One region of the Butyrivibrio sp. TB genome, then DNA from elsewhere that is predicted to be linked to it. Evidence: predicted binding sites of a transcription regulator. Region 1 holds the regulator's gene; each other region holds the start of a gene.
What was found. Region 1 encodes Rex, which represses fermentation and respiration genes when NADH is low (regulators of the CRP and FNR family bind a similar motif). Its sites were predicted from a motif close to ATTGTTAANTANTTAACAAT; they were not measured.
Positions count from the first base shown of each region.

Region 2: a site for Rex is predicted at 3,053-3,072, ahead of gap (type I glyceraldehyde-3-phosphate dehydrogenase). Genes of this name have one in related genera too.
Region 3: a site for Rex is predicted at 5,557-5,576, ahead of BMX21_RS10500 (acetyl-CoA C-acetyltransferase). Genes of this name have one in related genera too.

Region 1 covers NZ_FOER01000010.1:28,365-35,879, forward strand. Annotated here, with positions in the region: gene alr (alanine racemase) at 1-149, opposite strand, end outside; gene BMX21_RS08245 (NAD(P)H-hydrate dehydratase) at 303-1,913, opposite strand; gene BMX21_RS08250 (hypothetical protein) at 1,983-2,630, opposite strand; gene BMX21_RS08255 (redox-sensing transcriptional repressor Rex) at 2,893-3,540, opposite strand; gene abc-f (ribosomal protection-like ABC-F family protein) at 3,730-5,748, shown strand; gene BMX21_RS08265 (hypothetical protein) at 6,049-6,642, opposite strand; gene BMX21_RS08270 (leucine-rich repeat domain-containing protein) at 6,644-7,515, opposite strand, start outside.
Region 2 covers NZ_FOER01000003.1:73,552-81,066, forward strand. Annotated here, with positions in the region: gene tpiA (triose-phosphate isomerase) at 1-432, opposite strand, end outside; gene BMX21_RS02695 (phosphoglycerate kinase) at 586-1,824, opposite strand; gene gap (type I glyceraldehyde-3-phosphate dehydrogenase) at 1,940-2,965, opposite strand; gene BMX21_RS02705 (histidinol-phosphatase HisJ family protein) at 3,479-4,294, shown strand; gene BMX21_RS02710 (transglutaminase-like domain-containing protein) at 4,401-5,420, shown strand; gene BMX21_RS02715 (type II secretion system F family protein) at 5,437-6,501, shown strand; gene BMX21_RS02720 (hypothetical protein) at 6,523-6,876, shown strand; gene BMX21_RS02725 (DUF4860 domain-containing protein) at 6,978-7,472, shown strand; gene BMX21_RS02730 (hypothetical protein) at 7,469-7,515, shown strand, end outside.
Region 3 covers NZ_FOER01000014.1:15,313-22,827, forward strand. Annotated here, with positions in the region: gene BMX21_RS10475 (electron transfer flavoprotein subunit alpha/FixB family protein) at 1-23, opposite strand, end outside; gene BMX21_RS10480 (electron transfer flavoprotein subunit beta/FixA family protein) at 100-891, opposite strand; gene BMX21_RS10485 (acyl-CoA dehydrogenase) at 1,035-2,195, opposite strand; gene BMX21_RS10490 (3-hydroxyacyl-CoA dehydrogenase family protein) at 2,338-3,216, opposite strand; gene BMX21_RS10495 (enoyl-CoA hydratase-related protein) at 3,341-4,135, opposite strand; gene BMX21_RS10500 (acetyl-CoA C-acetyltransferase) at 4,216-5,418, opposite strand; gene hpf (ribosome hibernation-promoting factor, HPF/YfiA family) at 5,881-6,411, opposite strand; gene BMX21_RS10510 (C40 family peptidase) at 6,625-7,515, opposite strand, start outside.

The DNA of each region.
Region 1 (7,515 bases):
ATCATCTTGGTTTCAGGCCTTAAATTGTCATGCATTGAATGCATATTTGAAAGAATTGCATCAAGATCAACTGCAGCACATACCCTCGGGTATTTTAATGCCATCTCCTTAGAAAGATTCTGTCTGCTAACTATTTCATGTGAGTTCATTTTATAAATACGCTTTCTATCTTAATGAATTCAGAGATTGCCCAATGACCATATCTTTTGATGATCCAAGAAAACAGCTCCTATAATCCAAAGACAGTTTCTACGATCAAAAATATTTTCTATGATTCAAAAAGCAATTTCTTAATTCTATTATTATTTTTCCGGAAGAACATTTGCAAGTTCCTTTATTATATCACTTGCTGTCATATAATACTCTCCCACTCTGGAAGCCGCACGATTGCCGGCAAGACCGTGTATGAAGGTTCCAATGCAGGCAGTCTGGAAGGCTCCAAGCTTTCTTGAGCTCAAAGCTCCGATTATCCCTGCAAGCACATCGCCTGATCCTGCAGTTGCCATGCCACTGTTACCTGATATATTAACATACATCTGCCTTTTACCGGCTCCCGCCACGACAGACCTTGCATCCTTACATATTACTACACAGTTATAATACTCCGAAAGTGCCAAAGGCCACTTTAACATATTTTCCTTAATATCATAGACCGTAACAGGCTCAGGACGCTCATCGCCAAATGCAGCATTGTAAAGCCTTGCAAACTCAGCAACATGAGGAGTTATAACAAGCTGCTTGTCTTTAGAGTCAGAATAGGATCTTGCAAGCTCGCTTATATGGCTATCTTGTGCTATCAGAGTAATGGCATCTGCATCCGCAACAAGGAACTTGTCATAATGTTCTAGTACGATGCTAAGGATGGCCTTGGCAACCATTCCTGTTCCAATCCCTGGGCCTATAACTATAGCGGACGCCCACTTCATATTTTCAATAAGTATATCTCTGATCTTGTCTATATTGCTGTCAGTCTCAATATTGGCATATGAATCAAACATTGCCTCAGGAATACTGCTTTTAATAGCTTCTACATTAGCTAGTGTCGTAAATACTTTGACCATACCAGCACCTGTATGGAATGCTGACTTGGAACACAGAAGGCATGCGCCCGTAACCTTATCGCTTCCGGCAATGACTAAAACCTTGCCGAATGTTCCCTTATTACCATAGCCAACTCTCCTTGGAAGAAGATCTTCGGGACCCTCATCAAAGAAAAAATATTCAGGAAGATTCCCAAGAAAACCGTCCACTGTAATACCGACATCTTCTACAAATAACTGCCCGCAGTACTCAGTACCTGGGTACAGCAGCTGCCCCATCTTGGCAAAATTAAATGTAACAGTAAGATCCGCCTTAACAGCAAGAAGATGAACACTTCCTGTATCAGTATCTATGCCGGATGGAATATCAACAGCGACTACAAGAGTAGATTCATCCTTGAGCTTCTTACATTCATTGATATACATTATTGCTTCGGCATATTCGCCTTCTACATCTTTGGTACATCCGATTCCAAGGACAGCATCTACTATGATATCCCATTCCATTTGTGATTTGGTGGCTCGTACATTGGAAAAAGTGTCCATTGGGATATTATACGCCTCTGCGCATTTCTTCTGGGATACAGTATCAGGATTAGAGTCCTTGTCATCAACAAGAGCTATCTGCACTCTGTAGCCATGCTGATACAAAATCCTTCCGATAGCTATCCCGTCACCGCCATTGCCGCCGTGTCCTGCAACGATCAGAACATTAAAAGCTCTGGAAGTGTGCATAGCTCTCTTCCACTCACCGATTCTGGCAGCAACAGCCAGAGCAGCTCTTTCCATAAGTACAATGGATGGAACCCCAAAGTGCTCTGAAGTATTACGATCGCATGTTTTCATTTCTTTGGCTGTTACTAAATACTGCATATGTCCCCTTTTTGCTTATTATGAATGAGTCAGTACTAATTATTGACCAATTACGAATAAGCCAGTACATTACGTCTGTATGGATCCTGACCCCGGAGTTCTGATCCTGTGATTTCTCTCGGGATCATATTCCATATCGAATATATCTATAACTTCAGGTCCGAAGATATCATGCATATATGAATACAGGTTGAAATTCTCCATCTCACCTTCCTGAAGTCTAATGACCTGTTTCTTGAGCTCTTTTCTCGTATTGGATAGCCACTCATCGATCTCGTTGATCTCATCTGTATTGCGATGAAGTCTTTCGTAGCATACAGACATGGATGCCACCATAACCTTATAATTGAGCTGATATATCTCTCTGGGAAGTCCTAAAAGCCGATCTTCCAGCTCTTCAATCTGAGCATTACAATCCCCTATAAGTCTCTTCCTGTCATCAAGCTCCTTACCTGCAGACTTATCGCCCTTATTAAGCCTGTCAGATATGCCTATCACTTCATCAAGCAGTGTCTTCTTAAGACGCTTTATATCCTTGATCTTTTGCTTGAACCTGGCCTGCTCATCCACAAGCTTATTAAGCTCATCGGCAAGAGCCTGCAGTTCATCACTAACACCCTCTTCACCAAAGAGCAGCTTCCACTTCTCATCAGTTGTTACAATTGGTATATTCTTGCCAAGTAGAGCCGGCATATAGACATCTTCTTCTCTGGACATAGCATCCTTCCTCTTAGGCACGACTATATCTCAAACAACGAAAACCTGCATTTAGTATTTCGGATAATCCCCCGAATTAAATTAGAACACACCTGCATTCATATATATTTAAGATCATGGACTTAAAATATTGTAATAGAACCGCTTTTAAAGCCCCTATACTTATTATACTATATATCATCAATATAAATGACAGGCCGCCGGAATCACCTAAGTCCCAGCACAGCCTGCCAATCACTATCGATTTATATATTGCCAAAAATCACTTCTTACCGCCATGGAATCTTTCATAACGGTTAATGTTGTATGACAGCTTCATAAGGCTGTCTGAAAGATGAACATTCTCAACCTGAACATTCTCCGGAACATCAAGATCCACATGAGCAAAATTCCATATTGCCTTGATGCCTGCCTTAATAAGTCTGTCGGCCATTGGAACTGCCTGATCCTTGGGGATTGTGAGAACTGCGATATCGATATTGTTCTTCTTGATAAAATCCTCAATCTCTTCTATCGGACGTATCTCAACATCGCCTATCATCTTGCCTTGAAGAGCCGGGTCACGGTCAAATGCACCCTTGAAAACAAATCCTCTTGTTGAAAAATTGGTATAACCCGCCAGAGCTGTACCAAGATTACCCGTTCCTATAATGATGAGCTGGTGCTTCTTGTCAATGCCAAGTATCTTACTGATCTCATCATACAGATACTCTACATTATAGCCATATCCCTGTTGTCCAAATCCACCGAAATTGTTGAAATCCTGCCTTATCTGTGAGGCTGTAACCTTCATTATATCAGAAAGTTCCTGAGATGAAATCCTCTCTACTCCGCTAGCCTTAAGCTCACCAAGATATCTGAAATAACGGGGCAGGCGGCTGACTACTGCCTGGGATATTTCTTTATCCATGCGCCTTCCTCCTGATCTGTTATTATTGTTAATTTTGTATCACTCTATAATTGTAGCGAATCGTTAAACTTTAGTCAATTGAAATTATGTCCTAATCAGTGTAATATATTGCTGTTATGAATAAAATACAAGGCCAGCCATTTCAAGACTGAGCCTGCATTTCAAAGCACAAATGATGCGAGGTATATCATGTTACTTTCATGTCACAATATATGTAAATCTTTCGACGGTAAAGACATCTTAAAAGGTGTTTCTTTTCACATAGAAGCAAATGAAAAAGCAGCCATCGTCGGTATCAACGGAGCCGGCAAGACTACACTTTTAAAGATAATAACAGGTCAGCTGTCACCTGACGAAGGCGAAGTTGTTTTTGCCAAGGATACAAGTTTTGGATACCTGGCGCAGAACCAGAACATAGATTCAGGCAATACGATCTATGATGAACTTAAGCTTGTCAAAAAAGATACAATAGAACTTGAAGAGAAGATCCGCGAAGCTGAAGAACAGATGAAGGTCCTTACAGGAGACGATCTTACAAAGCTCATGAATGACTACACCGCAATGACTCACCACTTCCAGCTTATCGACGGATACGCCTGGCAGAGCGAAGTCGCCGGAGTAGCCAGAGGTCTTGGCTTTACAGATGAAGAGTTCGGAAAGTCCATCAGTACCCTCTCCGGAGGCCAGAAGACAAGAGTTGCCCTTGGTAAGCTCCTTCTCCAAAAGCCTGACCTTATCATCCTGGACGAGCCCACTAACCACCTTGATATGAATTCCATACAGTGGCTTGAGACCTATCTTCTCAACTACAAGGGCGCCGTACTGATCGTATCCCACGACCGTTATTTCCTTGATAAGATTGCAGACAAGATTGTCGAGATCGACCAGACAAGGTCCAGCATCTACAACGGCAACTACTCTTTCTATGCTACAGAAAAAGAAAAGCGCCGCGCTATAGCATGGCACGCCTACATCAATCAGCAGCAGGAGATCAAGCACCAGCAGGAAGTAATCGATAAGCTCAAGAGCTTCAACCGTGAGAAATCCATAAAGCGTGCCGAGAGCAGAGAAAAGATGCTTGAGAAAATCGAGCGTATCGAAAAGCCTACAGAAGTTGATGATGAGATGAAGATAAAGCTCACACCATCCTGCGTATCAGGTAATGACGTACTTAACGTTGAGGGCATCTCAAAGTCTTTTGACAATGCCCACCTTTTTGAGAATATATCATTCGAAATAAAAAGAGGCGAGCGCGTTGCGATAATCGGCGATAACGGAACCGGTAAGACCACAATGCTTAAGATCATCAATGGTCTTCTGCCACCTGATGCAGGCAAGATAACCCTTGGCGTCAAAGTTCACCCTGGTTACTACGATCAGGAACACCACGTGCTTCATGATGAAAAGACTCTTTTTGAAGAAATTTCAGATGAGTACCCGACTCTCAATAATACAGAGATAAGAAATACGCTTGCTGCCTTCCTCTTTACTGGCGAAGACGTATTTAAACGTGTCGGCGACCTCTCCGGTGGTGAAAAGGGTCGTATGTCACTTGCAAAGCTTATGCTCTCTGAAGCAAACCTTCTGCTTCTCGATGAGCCTACAAACCACCTTGATATCACAAGTAAGGAAGTTCTTGAAAGTGCTCTTAACGGCTATGAGGGAACTGTCCTGTACGTAAGCCACGACAGATACTTCATCAACAAGACTGCTACCAGGATCCTAGATCTTACAAACGGCGTGCTTGTTAACTATCTTGGTAACTACGACTATTATCTCGAGCACCATGATGAGCGTATGGCTCAGATCCTTGCAGGTAATCAGTCTGCTACTGCTACCGCTGCTGCCAGTGGCGTGCTGCTTGGTGGTGCGGCTTCTACAAGCAGCAATAACAGCGCTTCTAGTTCATCAATTAAGGCTAACAGCTTCCAGTATGCAGGTGATAGCGCTGATGCTTCTGATGGTAAGGCTGACTGGAAGGCACAGAAGGCCGCAGCTGCTATGCAGAAGAAGAAGGAAAAAGAGCTGAAGGCTTGTGAAGAAGAGATTGCAAAGCTTGAAGAGCGCAATGAAGTTCTTAACGAAGAGATGTCAAGGCCAGAGATTGCTACCGACCTTGCAGAGCTTCGTAAGCGTACAGATGAGCAGGAAGATATCACTGCAAAGCTTGAAGTGTTGTATGACAAGTGGGCTATGTTGTCAGAATGACGCTGGCTATACTTTAGGAAAAAAAGCAAGGGCCTAATCTCCTATTCAGAAGATATACCCTTGCTTTTATAATTTACTTCTCCTCTATTGTCAGTTCTGGCAAGCAACGATTATAACTGCTAAAACTAAAATTATTATCTTTTTCATAAATCACTGATTACCTGTTTCAGAGTATTCATCTATGATCTTAGCATCATCTATTTCTTGTAAGATCACAGTCTTTAGTTCTTTTGTCTGTCGGTAAGTAGTAATATGGTTAACAGCATAACCGACAATCTCTAAAATAATTATATTTGGATTTCATTCCATAAAATCTGGATTTAATGCATCCTGTTCAAGGTTACTAATATATCGATCGAAGTATGCTTTTACCCCCTTATATAATTCTGAATCATAAGTATGACTTATAATTTCATAGTATGTACTTCTTAAAAGAGGTTCTGGTACTTCCTTTATAGAATTATATTTACCTGAACTATGTTTGCTATTTTTACAACCATAAACAATTGCATTAATAGCACTTTCTATTTCGACTTTACTATACCTATTGAAAACTAATAATATCTTTGTATCTGTCTGTATGTTCTCAATAATCTTTGAATCACTTATTATGCTCTCAAGATTCTCCTGTACTTCCTCCTGCTTATCTTCAAAAAAAATAGAACACCCGTATTCATCCCAGATTTTAATGCCTTCAGCAGTATAATAATCTTTACTATCAAATCCAAAGAATGAGGCGTTCTTTTCTTGATAGTAATGCGTAATATTACATAATAGTGCGTAAGAAATTATAATACCTATTTCTACAAGAAGAATCGCAACCTCTCTCTTCTCTACCACTTTACAAAAATATTTTTTTAATTTGAAAATAATATCTTTTATATTTATTTCCATATCATTCCTCATTTGCATATACGACTTTATCGGTTACAGAATTGGTCTTTTCTTCACATATTGTTTTTTCTTCATATGTCATTACTCTAAATTTAATATTATTTTCTTGGCAGAATGATTCAAGGAAGGAACCTTCCGGAACAACAATAGTTCCTTGAATATCATTAACATTATAATCGTCGATTTCAATTTCACTCATAACTGGACAATATACTGTTGTTTTCGAATCTATAATAGGATCTATCCTAACTATTGTTGAAGGATAATAAATAGATCTGGAACATGATTGTTTATCATGACGATCATACAAAGAGCCTTCACATACGCTCTTTACTCCTTCGGGAATAGCTATAGAGCTAGTTTCACCGTTATAAAACAAAAGAATATTATCGCCCACAACATAGTATTCATCTGTTCTATGGTAGTATTCAAACAATGTTGATTCAAAAGCAGCCCAGCCAATGTAGGAAACAGAATCTGGTATATAAATATTCTCCAGCGAAACACACCCCGAAAACGCATCAACTTCAATACGTTCAACTGATTCAGGCAGCACTACATTATTCAAGTTTATACACCTCGAAAAACCATCAACAGATTTGCAAATACTATTTTCAGAAAAGGTAAGCTGTTCCAAATTAGCACAGCCATCAAATGATGGTATTACTCGTATATCTTCAGATATATATACTGACGTTATATTTCCATTATTCTGAAAAACTCTGGCATTAAAATCAGAAGCATTAAAAAACATTAAATGCGAAGGAACTATGATGTTTTGATCATTCCCTGTATATTCTGTAACCCTTATATTTCCAAAAGGAAGAGGTGTAATATAATACTTATAGCCAGTCATCATCCAAATACTAACCG
Region 2 (7,515 bases), on a different contig from region 1:
TTCAATCCATTCCTTGTAAGTACCTGCTTTACGAAGAGCAAGTGACTCACCACAGCAAAGGATAGGCTTAAGGCCAGCAGCAAATGCCTTCTTAACCTTAGCGTTGATAAGGATATCATTCTCACCAAAGATATCTCTTCTCTCTGAATGTCCCATGATAACGTACTTAACACCGGCATCTACAAGCATAGGAGCTGAGATCTCGCCTGTGAAAGCACCCTTATCTTCAATGTAGAAGTTCTCAGCACCAACATTTACGTTAGTACCCTTTACAGCTTCTACTACAGGAACGATGTCGATTGCAGGAACGCAGTATACTACGTCTACATCGTCGTTCTTAACTAAATCTTTAAGCTCAGCAACAAGCTTTACAGCTTCTGAAGGTGTCATGTTCATCTTCCAGTTGCCGGCAATAATTCTTCTACGTGCCATTATGTTATTCCTCCGAATTTTGATTGTTCATAAGCAGACTCGAAAATGCTACGCATTTCCTCGTTCGCGTTGCTCGTCATATTCGAAAACATGTATCTGTATGCAAGCATCCATCTACATGTTTTCTCATCTGACTCTGCTTATTCGCGCAAATTATGCTCTGTCGTCTGCAGCATATACGCCAGGAAGCTTCTTGCCTTCAAGGAATTCAAGAGAAGCACCGCCACCTGTTGAGATGTGGCTCATCTTGTCTGCATAACCAAGCTGGTTAACAGCAGCTGCACTATCACCACCACCGATGATTGTTGTAGCGCTTGTCTCTGAAAGAGCCTTAGCAACTTCCTTAGTACCTGTAGCAAGAACAGGGTTCTCGAATACGCCCATAGGTCCGTTCCAAACTACAGTCTTAGCAGACTTAACTGCCTCTGAGTAAAGCTCGATAGTCTTAGGTCCGATATCTGCACCCTCTTTGTCAGCAGGGATCTTATCAGCATCTACAACTGTTGTGTTGATAGAAGGATTGTCGATAGGGCTTGGGAACTCGTCGATACATACAGCATCAACAGGAAGAAGAAGCTTCTTGCCAAGCTTATCAGCCTTCTCCATCATTTCCTTACAATAATCAACCTTAGTCTCATCGAGAAGTGACTTACCAACTTCATATCCCTTAGCCTTAAGGAATGTGTAAGCCATACCACCACCGATGATAAGTGTATCGCACTTCTCAAGAAGAGTGTTGATAACATTGAGCTTATCAGCAACCTTAGCACCGCCAAGGATAGCAACGAATGGACGAACAGGGTTCTCTACTGCGTTACCAAGGAAATCGATCTCCTTCTGCATGAGGTAACCAACTGCGCATGTGCCGCCCTTTTCACGAACATACTTAGTAACAACTGATACAGAAGCATGTGCTCTGTGAGCTGAACCGAAAGCATCACATACATAGTCATCACAAAGATCAGCAAGTTCCTGTGCGAACTTCTCACCAGCATCTTCAGGCTTAGTCTCTTCCTTGCCTCTGAAACGTGTGTTCTGAAGAAGAACAACATCGCCTTCAGCCATCTCAGCTACAGCCTTTGTAGCAGCTTCGCCTGTTACGTTGTAATCAGATACGAAGTTAACCTTCTTACCAAGCTTCTCTGAAAGTCTTTCAGCAACTGGTGCAAGAGATTCACCTTCGTTAGGTCCGTTCTTAACTTTGCCAAGGTGGGAGCAAAGAATAACCTTGCCGCCATCAGCGATAAGCTTTTTGATTGTAGGAAGAGCTGCAACGATACGTGTCTCGTCTGTAATCTTACCTTCCTTAAGTGGTACGTTGAAATCGCATCTAACAAGGACTCTTCTGCCCTTTGCGTTGAAATCATCTACAGACTTTTTATTAAGTGCCATAGTATATTTCCTCCTGAATGAATTTGATTGAACCGGATCTGTACAAGGCCCGATAATGAAAAGGAGGTTCGGTCCTATTGGACCGGACCTCCTGCAAGAACTAGGTTAAAAATAATTATTTAACGAATTTCTCGAAGTACTTGATTGTTCTAACCATCTGAGATGTGTATGAGTTCTCGTTGTCATACCATGAAACAACCTGAACTTCATAGAGGCCATCGCCGATAGCTGTAACCATTGTCTGTGTAGCATCGAAGAGTGAACCATATGTCATTCCAACGATATCAGAAGAAACGATCTCGTCTTCGTTGTAACCGAATGTCTCAGGATCAGAAGCCTTCTTCATAGCCTCGTTGATTGCTTCCTTTGTAAGTTCCTTGTCAGACTTAACAACTGCGAAAAGAAGTGTTGTTGAACCTGTCGGTACAGGTACTCTCTGTGCAGCTCCGATGAGCTTGCCGTTGAGTTCAGGGATAACAAGACCGATAGCCTTTGCAGCACCTGTTGAGTTAGGAACGATGTTAACAGCGCCTGCACGTGCTCTTCTAAGGTCACCCTTTCTCTGAGGTCCGTCAAGGATCATCTGATCACCTGTGTAAGCATGGATTGTTGCCATGATACCAGACTGGATAGGTGCGAAGTCGTTAAGAGCCTTAGCCATAGGTGCAAGGCAGTTTGTTGTACAAGATGCAGCTGAGATGATGTTGTCATCTGCTGTAAGTGTCTCGTGGTTAACGTTATATACAATTGTAGGAAGATCATTTCCTGCAGGAGCAGAAATAACAACCTTCTTAGCACCAGCGTTGATGTGAGCCTGAGCCTTTTCCTTTGATGTGTAGAAACCTGTACACTCAAGTACAACGTCTACTCCGATCTCGCCCCAAGGAAGGTTATTAGCGTCTGCTTCCTTGTAGATCTTGATCTCCTTACCATTTACTGTAATGGAATCTTCGCCGTAAGAAACCTTATCAGCGTACTTATACTTGCCCTGTGATGAGTCATACTTAAGAAGGTGAGCAAGCATCTTAGGAGCTGTAAGATCGTTGATTGCTACGATCTCTGTTCCTTCGTGCTCGAACATCTGTCTGAATGCAAGACGACCGATACGGCCAAAACCATTGATTGCTACTTTAACTGCCATTTTAAGTTCCTCCTAAAATGAAATATTTGGTTATATTGCTGCTATTTCCAATTTCAAAGACGGAATTCTAAAACGAAACCATCCATGATTGACAAATTTTTATCAGCAATTTCTATTCTACAAAAGTTATTAGAATAATTCAAGTCTGCAAATGTAAAAAGTTTAAAAATTGCTTATAACTTAGACCATTCTCTTACAATATAGTAAAATATAGCACATGTTCTGATAAGTTATCGTTTTTATGATAACATTTACAGATAAATTAACGCAAACACGTTATAATATCTATATATATCCCTTTACCAGCACTTTATATGCCACTTTATACAACTCTTTATACGAAGCTTTATTTATCGTTTTTCTTTCATCTTATTAACTTTTTTATACAACGCTTTAAAAGACATTAAAAGATATTAAAATCGCACAGTGACCACATCTACATACTTATGGTATTATCACAATAATATCTTTATCCAATTACGAAAACACTCCTCACCCAGAAAGGCCACATCCATGAATATTATTGCCGATTATCATATGCATAGTGAACATTCCGGAGACAGCACAGCTCCCATGAAGAACATGATCGAAAGCTCGATAGACAAGGGCTTACAGGAGATATGCTTCACAGAGCACATGGATCTGGACTATCCGATAGGGCCTGATAACCCGGAAGGTTTTTTTGAGATAGACGCAGATTCTTATAGACAGGATTTCCTTAGATTACAGGAAATATACAGATCCAGGATCACCATCCGCTATGGAATAGAACTTGGGCTCCAGCCCCAGATAACAAAGCAGAATGAAAATTTTCTTTCCAAATATCCTTTTGAATTTGTTATAGGTTCCAATCACTTGTGCCACCACAAAGACCCTTACTACCCCTCATATTATGAAGGAAGATCCATAGACGATGCCGTAAGAGAATTTTATGAATGTACTTTGGAAAATATCAAAATATTCCATAACTTCGATGTTCTGGGGCACCTTGACTATATTGTCAGATATATTCCTTGTCAAAGTGATTATAACTTTACAAAATTCTCCGATATAATTGATGAGATCTTGAAAATCCTTATTTCTGAAAACAAAGGTCTCGATGTGAACACCAAATCATTCCAAAGTGGTATGAACGACCCCAACCCTTGCGGCGAAATACTTGCAAGATACAAAGAGCTTGGCGGACGTATCATAACATTTGGTTCAGATGCTCATAAGCCGGAACATGTGGCATATGCTTTTGACAGAGCCAGGAAGACCGCCTTAAAAGCAGGCTTTACATCTTATTGTACTTTCAAAGACAGAAAGCCTGTTTTCCACGACCTGTGATCTTCTTCCTGATCAGGTGTTTATGTTCATAGATAGCCCATTTTATTTTTGTAATATAGCATTTCAGGCTTGTACCAGAGGACAGGGGACACCCAGGAGAATCCATATGATTTTTTTATATAGAAAAAAAATATTATATACTCCTGCTATACTCATTCTATCACTACTTATAATATCGGCCTGCTCGAATACTGCGTCTACGCCCGCCGATACTACAAGATCTCAAAGCAGCGCAAATACCGGCACACCTTCAGATAAGGCTCAGGTCAGCAGCACAAGCTATGAGATCAGCACTGTCAAAGGAAGTCGTGACAACACTCCCCACGTTCTTGTGCCGGAGAAACCAGGCACTACAGTATACGAGAACGATATTGCCATAATAGATGCCTCCAACTCTGATCAAGGCTATATTTTTGCCAAATACACAGGTTCCAATGAAAAGGTCAAGCTACAGATCACAGGTCCTGATCAGGTTACATATACTTATGATATGACTACAGGAGGAGGGCTTGATGAAGTCTTCCCTCTTTCAGCAGGTACCGGATCATATCTTATAAATATCTACGAAAATATATCCGGAAATCAATACTCTCTCGGACTTACTGCTACTATCGAAAGCGCACTTGAAGATGAGTTCCTTCCCTATCTGTATCCCAATCAGTATGTATGGTTCACCAGCGATATGAAAGCAATCGACATGGGGAGCCAGCTTGCCTTAAGTGCCAATTCTGATCTTGATGTCATCTCCAATGTTTACAATTTTATGATCAGCAACATCTCCTATGACTACGATGAAGCTGAAACAGTTCAAAGTGGCTACCTCCCGGACATTGACGAAGTCCTTGAAACCAAAAAGGGGATATGCATTGATTATGCATGCCTTATGTCAGCAATGCTTCGATCACAGAATATCCCAACACACATGGAAGTCGGATATGCAGGAATGGAGTACCACGCCTGGATCAGTTGTTATATTGATGAGAAAGGCTGGGTCAACGGAATAGTCCAGTTTGACGGAACTTCCTGGCAGCTAATGGATCCCACCTTCGGCTCTACAACTGCAGAAGATGTTCTACGAAACTATATAACAGATGACGATAGCTACATCGCCAAATACATCTATTAAGAAAGAAGGGCTGACATTGAAAAAAGCATCCAAAGCTCCCAAACAAAAGGCTCTTAGCAATCAGGAAACCGCAAGTTTCTGCGGTCAGTATGCCATGCTTTTAAAAAGCGGAATCGCTCCATTAGAGGCCGCCGGCATACTCATGTCAGATACAACAGATCCTTCAGGCAAGGAACTATTATCAAACCTTTTCCATATCCTTAGAACAGGCGAGAAATTCCATGTTGCTTTATCTATGTGCAATGTTTTCCCGCCCTATGTGATATCCATGATCAAAATAGGTGAAGAGTCAGGTAACCTTGACAGCGTACTGGAATCTCTGGAGATCTTCTACGAGCATGAAGATAACCTTGCCGACAATTTTAGAAACGCCCTCATGTACCCTATGATCATGATCATAATGATACTAATGATAGTTATAGTACTTATTACCAAGGTCATGCCCATATTCAGTCAAGTGTTCGCGCAACTTGGTACTGCTATGAGCGGCCTGTCCCAGACTCTTCTTAGTCTTGGAAGCGTATTAAACCGCTGGTCGCTTGTACTTATCGTCATACTGGTTCTTCTTGGAGCTTTTATGATATTCACAACTCAGACAAGGCACGGATTTTCTTTTCTCCAGAAGATATCAAAGCATATAAAGCCTCTAAATGACCTGTTCCTAGATAATGGTGTAAGCCGCTTTGCAAGCGGTATGGCTCTCGCAATATCCAGCGGCATGGACACCTATACAAGTTTGAATCTGTTAAAATCAATAGTCGAAAACGAAGAGATATCCAAGAAGATCGATATATGTCAGAAGCAGATTCAACAAGGAGACAGCTTCCCCGAAGCTTTAAAAAACGCCAATATCTTCTCGAATGTTTATACCAGGATGGTAATGGTTGGATTCAGAACCGGTTCAATGGAGAAAGTCCTCCACCAGATTTCTACCAGATATGAACAGAAGACCAATAAGAAGATAAGCCTCGTCCTTTCTACACTTGAACCCACATTGGTCATAGTACTTTCACTTATCGTAGGACTTATTCTTCTATCGGTAATACTTCCTCTCATGGGCATCATGAGTTCAATCGGATGATGCCATGCCAAAGGAGATCATATGGCTAACAGATTTGAAAATAACAGCATTTTGCCAAAACTAAGGTCCAATATAATGTACATAGTACTATGTACCGTGCTGATAACTCTTTTCCTATATGGGATCAATATGTTCTCTGAAAGCACACTCTCCTATCAGGAAGATTCGCTGGTCCTTGCTCTTCAAAAAGATATTGCACAGTGCTATGCAATAGAAGGCTTCTATCCTCCGGATCTTGATTATCTGAAAGACCACTACGGACTTGTATACGATTCTGATATTTTTTATATAGATTACACTGCTTTTGGTTCTAATATGTATCCTGATGTTACCATTCTTAACAAGTCCAAAAAAACCGCTACTACCATAAGATGATTGTGAGAGTTTCGTAGAAACGGAACAATCCGTTAGTCATAAGGCGTCACAAGGAACTTTTGACACCCACCTCATAATATAACGCAGAAAGGAACATCTGCATGAATCCTGATAACGACAAAAGGCACATAATCGATATATTTTTTATAATATCACTTCTGTTCGGATTCGTTTTCTGCGCAGTTCTGATCATAGCGCTTGGAGCCAGCATCTATGAGCGCGGCGTTTCAAGCAGTAACAGCAATTTTGACAAAAGGACCGCTTCAACTTATATAGTCCAGAAAGTCAGGCAAAGTGATGATAACGGAGCAATCTCAGTAGGTGATATAGGCGATATTCCTGCTCTTACTATCACAAGGACTATAGGCGGCAGCTCCTATACTACTTATATGTATGCATATAACGGATACCTTATGGAAGTATTTGCGAGAACAGACATAGATATATCCCCACAGTCAGGTCAGCGCATCATCAAAATGAATGCTATGGACATCAAGATATCCAGTTCAAATCTTATAACAGTCGAAATAACGGATATGGAAGGTCAGCTAACTGAAGTACTGATATCTCCTCTAAGTCAGGGAGGCCAGACATGAACGATGGCTCTGCTTACACCAGAAATCAATCTTCTCTTTTTCT
Region 3 (7,515 bases), on a different contig from region 1:
CCCTTATATTCTTCTAAAGACATGTTCATTCTCCTTTTATACTAAATAATTCACATCTTGCATAGCAAATCATTACTATGATTTGCCACGTACGGATTCTTAGATTACGTGCTTCTCATCAAGCTTGCCAAGGATGTACTTAACAGCTTCATCGGTACTGTCAGGAGTAACCTTCTCACCAGCACCCTTCTTAACCTTATCTGAAGCCTTGGCAATCTGTGTAGGAGAACCTTTAAGACCGATATTCTCATCAGCTACATCCTTAAGATCAGCTCTGCCCCATACAGTAACTTCTGCATCGAAAGCATCAAAGATTCCACCAGGAGTCATGTATCTAGGCTCACCAAGCTCTGAAAGAGCTGTAATAAGAACAGGCATCTTAGCCTTTACCATGTGGTAACGGTCTTCGAACTGTCTCTTAACTGTAACTGTCTTCTCGTTCTCATCTACAGAAATCTCTTCTGCGTATGAAATAACCGGGATTCCAAGGTGCTCAGAAATCTGAGGACCAACCTGAGCTGTATCACCATCGATAGCCTGACGGCCTGTGATAACGATATCATACTCAAGGTTACGGATTGCTCCGGCAATTGTTGATGATGTTGCCCATGTATCTGCGCCGCCGAGTACTCTGTCTGTTACAAGGATTGCTTTGTCAGCACCCATTGCAAGAGCTTCACGAAGAACTGCATCAGCCTTAGGAAGACCCATTGTTACAACTGTAACTTCAGCACCATACTGATCTTTGAGCTTAAGAGCTGCTTCAAGACCTGCTTTATCATCAGGATTCATGATAGCAAGCATTGCGCCTCTATCAAGAGTTCCATCCGGTTTGAATTTAACGCCGCCCTTTGTATCAGGGACCTGCTTAACACAAACTACTACTTTCATGTTTTTCTCCTTATATTTGCAGAATCTGAACTATATAAGTTCATTTATATATGCTTTTGTATACGCATATCTGGATATGCATTTTGACGATCATATATCATATTAATGCTTATCATCAAAATAATATTGCTTCTTATATCCTATTATGCAAGTAAGCTTCCTGAGATAACCATACGCTGAACTTCTGAAGTTCCTTCGTAGATCTCAGTAATCTTAGCGTCACGCATCATACGCTCAACTTCGTACTCTCTGATGTAACCATAACCACCAAGGAGCTGTACGCACTTAGTTGTAACGTCCATAGCTGTCTCAGCAGCGAAAAGCTTAGCTTTAGCAGCTTCTACAGAATATCTGTCCTTAGTTCTCTTAGCTTCTGCAGCTTTGTATACAAGGAGCTGTGCAGCTTCTACTTCTGTTGCAAGATTAGCAAGCTGGAACTGTGTATTCTGGAACTGAGCGATTGAACGACCGAACTGCTTTCTCTCTTTTACATAAGCGATTGTTCTCTCAAGAGCGCCTTCTGCAAGACCAAGAGCCTGTGCAGCAATACCGATACGACCACCATCAAGAGTGTGCATAGCGATAGGGAAGCCCTTTCCACGAGCACCAAGCTGATTCTCAGCAGGGATTACGCAATCCTGGAAGATAAGCTCATATGTAGCTGATCCTCTGATACCCATTTTGTGTTCCTTAGTTCCGAATGTGAAACCAGGTGTACCCTTCTCAACGATGAATGCAGTAAACTTCTTCTGCTTTCTGCCCTTCTTGTCTTCTACGATATCTGTGTAAGCGATGATGATATAAACATCAGCTTCTTTACCGTTTGTGATGAAGCACTTAGAACCGTTAAGTGTCCATGTCTTGCCATCTTCTGAAAGAACAGCCTTGGTCTGAACACCCTGAGCGTCTGTACCAGCGCCAGGCTCTGTAAGACCGAAAGCACCAAGCTTCTTACCTGAAGCAAGATCCGGAACGTACTTCTTCTTCTGTTCTTCTGTACCAAATGTAAGAATTGGATCTACGCAAAGAGATGTGTGTGCAGATACAATAACAGATGTTGTACCGCATACTTTAGCGAGCTCTTCTACACACATAACGTATGTAAGAGGATCGCATCCCTGTCCGCCATATTCCTTCGGTACCGGAATTCCTAAGAATCCGCTCTTTCCCATCTTAGTAACTGTCTCGCGTGGGAAAACTTCTGTCTCGTCTGTCTCAATTGCGAGAGGCTTTACTTCTTTTTCTGCAAATTCTCTGAAAAGAGATCTTGCCATTTCATGCTTCTGATCCAGCTGAAAATCCATGTTTTTTCTCCTTTAGTTCTATTGTGACGGCACTGCCGCCAATTTATTCTATCAACACAGGCATTTTACAAATCAAAGACTTGCTATAACCCGTAACTCCCGGGATGGATATATGCCCATCCCGGGAAGCTGATTAATGATATTAAAGCTTGTCAACAGGAGTCTTTGTTCTATCTTCGTTGTACTTATAGAAACCGATACCTGACTTAACGCCAAGGTGACCTGCACGAACCATCTTACGAAGAAGTCCGCATGCACGATACTTAGAATCCTTAGTCTCATTGTAAAGAACATCCATGATAGCAAGAACGATATCAAGACCTACATAATCACCAAGTTCAAGGGGTCCCATAGGATGGTTACATCCAAGCTTCATAGCTGTATCGATACCTTCGATGTCTGAAATACCCTCTGAATATACGAAGATACCTTCGTTGATAAGAGGAATGAGAATACGGTTAACTACGAAACCAGGAGCCTCGTTAACCTGTACAGGTGTCTTACCAAGAGCCTTGGAGATCTCGATAACCTTCTGTGTTGTCTCCTTAGGAGTGTTAGCGCCAGAGATAACCTCGATGAGCTTCATAACAGGAGCAGGATTGAAGAAGTGCATACCGATGATAGGTGTCTTAAGACCTGCACCAATCTCTGTGATAGAAAGAGATGATGTATTTGAAGCATAGATACAATCAGGATTCTTAACGATGTTCTCCTGAAGTTCCTTGAAGCATGCCTTCTTGATATCCATAACTTCAAGAGCAGCCTCTACTACAAGATCAGGATCTGTAGCGATTGTGTTAAGACCAGTCTTAACCTTTGCTACGATAGCGTCTGCAGCTTCCTGAGTCATCTTTTCCTTCTTAACAAGACGTCCAAGATTCTTCTCGATCTTGCTCTTACCGCCATCAGCAAACTCCTGCTTGATATCGCAAAGATATACTGTCTCAACAGCGTCACACTGTGCGAATGCCTGTGCAATACCTGAACCCATTGTTCCTGCACCAATTACAGCTACTTTCATTGTAAATCCTCCTTAGATATATTTTATCTATTATTTTCTGTCAAAAAATATAATCTTATCATTTGATAAAAACAGTTTTCATTTATGATGATAAGATTCATATTGTTTCATAAATCCTGTCAGATCAAGCGTTCTTGAAATCTACGTGCTTAACCTTCTTAGGATCATCCTTCTTACGAAGGAAGTTAGCCATTCCTTCTACCTGATCCTCTGACTCAAAGCATGAACCAAAGAGCTTCTCTTCGATAACAAGTGCGCTGTCAATATCAGTCTGAAGACCATCATTGATTGCTTTCTTACAAGCACGAACAGCAATAGGAGCGTTGCCTGCGATTGTAGCAGCAAGCTTCTCAGCTGCAGGAAGAAGCTCTTCCTGTGTGTATACAGCATTTACAAGACCGATACGAAGTGCTTCATCTGCCTTGATATTACGTGCTGTGTAGATAAGCTGCTTGGCCATACCAACACCAACAGTTCTAGCAAGTCTCTGTGTTCCGCCAAATCCAGGTGTGATTCCAAGGCCTACTTCAGGCTGACCGAACATAGCATTGTCAGAGCAGATACGAATATCACAGCTCATAGAGATCTCACATCCACCACCAAGTGCAAAGCCGTTAACAGCTGCAATAACAGGGATAGGAAGTGTCTCAATTTTACGGAATACATCATTACCCTTCTTACCAAAAGCTTCGCCTTCTGCCTTAGTAAGTGTTGACATCTCTCCGATATCAGCGCCGGCAACAAAAGACTTGTCTCCTGCACCTGTAAGAACAAGTGCTCTTACTGTATTTAAGTCAATGTTATCAAGAACTGTATTAAGTTCATCGAGAACAGCTGAGTTAAGAGCATTAAGTGCTTCCGGACGGTTAATAGTTACAACAGCGATCTTATCTTTCTGTTCATATAAAACAAAGCTCATTGATTCGTCCTCCGATTTTATCCAGTATTAAGAGGGTGTAGATAAGTCCATACAGGCTATCACACCCTCTGTAAGTTTAATTATTCGTACTTCTCAACGATAGTAGCGCATCCCATTCCGCCACCGATGCAAAGAGTTGCAAGACCCTTCTTAGCGTCTTTCTTCTGCATCTCGTGAAGAAGTGTTACAAGGATACGAGCACCTGAAGCTCCAACAGGGTGACCAAGAGCAATAGCACCACCGTTAGGGTTAAGCTGCTTGTCAACGTCGATTCCAAGATCCTTACCAACTGCTACAGACTGAGCTGCGAATGCTTCGTTAGCCTCGATGATATCGAACTCAGATACGTTCTCGATACCAGCCTTCTTCATAGCCTTCTTAGTAGCTGCTACAGGTCCGATACCCATTACTTCAGGACGAACACCAGCAAGTGCTCCAGCTACGAATGTAGCCATAGGCTTAACGCCGAGCTCTTTAGCCTTCTCTTCTGACATAACAACAAGTGCAGCAGCACCGTCATTGATACCTGAAGCGTTACCAGCTGTAACAAATCCATCCTTGTTGATAGGACGAAGCTTAGAAAGAGATTCAGGAGTAACACCCTGTCTAGGACCTTCATCTGTATCGAAGATGATAGTCTCTTTCTTCTTCTTGACCTCTACAGGAACAATCTCATCCTTGAATGCACCAGATTCGATAGCTGCGCAAGCCTTGTTCTGGCTCTTTGCTGCGAACTCATCGAGCTCTTCACGTGTAAGACCCCATTCATTGCAGATGTTGTCTGCTGTCTGGATCATATGATAATCATTGAAAGCATCCCAAAGAGCATCTTTAACCATAGTGTCTACAAGACCACCCTGGCTCTGGCTAGGCCACATCATACGATATCCGTAACGGCCATTAGGAAGTGCAAATGGTGCAAGTGACATGTTCTCCATACCACCGGCAACAACGATATCAGCATCTCCAGCCATGATCATCTGAGCTGCCTGGTTAACACAGTTAAGACCTGAACCACATACAACGTTAGTTGTAACTGCAGGTACTTCTACAGGAAGACCAGCCTTGATAGAAGCCTGACGAGCAACGTTCTGTCCCTGTCCTGCCTGAATAACGCATCCCATGTATACGTGATCAACATCTTCAGGCTTAACACCTGCACGTTTAAGAGCTTCCTTGATAACGATAGCACCTAAATCTACTGCAGGAATTGTGCTAAGAGATCCACCCATTGTTCCGATTGCTGTACGACATGCACCAGCTAAAACTACTTTCTTTGCCATTTTTATACCTCCGTTGTGTAATTGAGCTCATTTGAGAGCTTTGAGTTACATATTTAGTTGTATTGCCTGATAAATTTGTAAAGCTTTTGTTACCATGTATATTCATATTTAATGAGTATTTTCCTTAAGATGGTAACGATTGTTAATTTTTTATCACAACAGATTCATTATAACATAATGTCTGCTGAGATTGCAATATTTTTAACAAAGTGTAAGCGTTTACAATTCAAAAAAATTCTGCTCATACCCAAGCGGGGTTTCAGTATATGGAAACGTGGATGAATACAGCATCCGGAACGATTTATAATCAAGATAGCGTATAGTTTTCAATGGAAACTCACCAATGAAAATTATATATCTATTTACATAGTTTCTTCAAGAAAAAAAGCAACAAAAAGAGGATGTGCAAAATCATCATAATGCACATCCTCTAATACTACTTATTCAGTTACAAAAAGCATATCAAAGTTCAGGTTCAATAAGACCGTATGTGTTGCCTTTTCTCTTGTAAACTACGTTGGTCTCATCTGTCTCTGCATTGATGAAAACAAAGAAATTATGTCCAAGGAGTTCCATCTGTACGCATGCATCTTCAGGATACATAGGCTTAAGATCAAACTTCTTGACTCTTTCAATACGAATATCGTCATCATCCATGTAATCCTGCTCTAAGAACTCCATCTTAAAAGAGCTCTTCTCAGCCTGATGCTTGTCAACGATCTTATTCTTATATTTCTTGAGCTGACGTTCGATGACTTCTTCGACGAGATCAATAGAAGCGTACATATCGCTGCTGACCTGCTCAGAACGGATGATCTTACCTTTGACCGGGATCGTGACTTCGATCTTGTGACGGTCCTTCTCAACATGAAGTGTTACATTAACATTGGTATCAGGATTAAAATACTTCTCAAGCTTACCAAGCTTGTCTTCAACCGCTGATTTAAGTCCGGGAGTTACATCAATGTTCTTACCTATAATTGTAAATTTCATGGCAGTCACCTCTTTACTCGGAAATAATTGATGATTTCCTTTGATAGGTATAGTATAGCATCTTTACATTCAAATATGCAATTAAACATAGCTAACATTAGCATTGTTCACAGTTTGTTCATGACAGGAAGTCATGACAGGAGACAAATGTATTTCCATTAAGACAAAACTGCCCTTTGCATTATGCAAAGGGCAGTTAATAATATCTTATGATTAGAAAATTCTACGAACAGCAAGTGGTGTTCTGTAATTAGCGTTAGAAATGATAATACCGGTCTTGGATGTAGAAGCATGTACTATCTGGCCACCGCCAATGTAGATAGCAACGTGTCCTGAGTAACATACGATATCACCAGGCTGTGCATTTGCAAGTCCGTCTACAGCAGCACCTACACTTCTGTCAGCAGCTGATGAATGAGGCAGGCTAACACCAAAGTTAGCATATACGCTCATTACGAAGCCAGAGCAGTCACATCCGTTTGTTAGGCTTGTACCACCATATACATAAGGATTACCTACGAACTGTACAGCAAATGCTGCAACAGCTTCTCCGATAGAGCTCTTCTCTGTTGTGAAGGATTCAGCTGACTTAACGCTTGATGAAGATGATGACTTGGAAGTATTAGCACTAGCTGACGCTCTTGCAGCTTCCTTGGCAGCTTCTTCCTTAGCAAGTCTTGCTTCCTCTTCGGCTTTGGATTCAGCCTCAACGAATTCAGTAGAAAGTCTTACGTAATCCATTGATACGTAACCTTCACCTTCCTCGATCTCGACTTTAACCCAGCCATCCAACTCTTCTGTTACAACAAGTTCATCATCGATAGGAACAAGTCCAAGAACTTCTGACTCTGTACTTGCTTCCTTACGAACTTTAAGTGTTGTAGTTGTTACTGTAGCAATACGTGTACCAACCTTTGGTGCAAGTTCTACAGCAGCTTCTCCTGTTACACAGTATTCAGCTTTGACATATCCGGTAACAGAACCTGATTTGATCTGATACCATCCATTCTCTTCTCCAAGGTAAGTACCTACGGAATTATTATAAAGTTTACCAACTATCTCATCATTCTCACTAGGTCCACTTCTTACATTAACATAGTCATG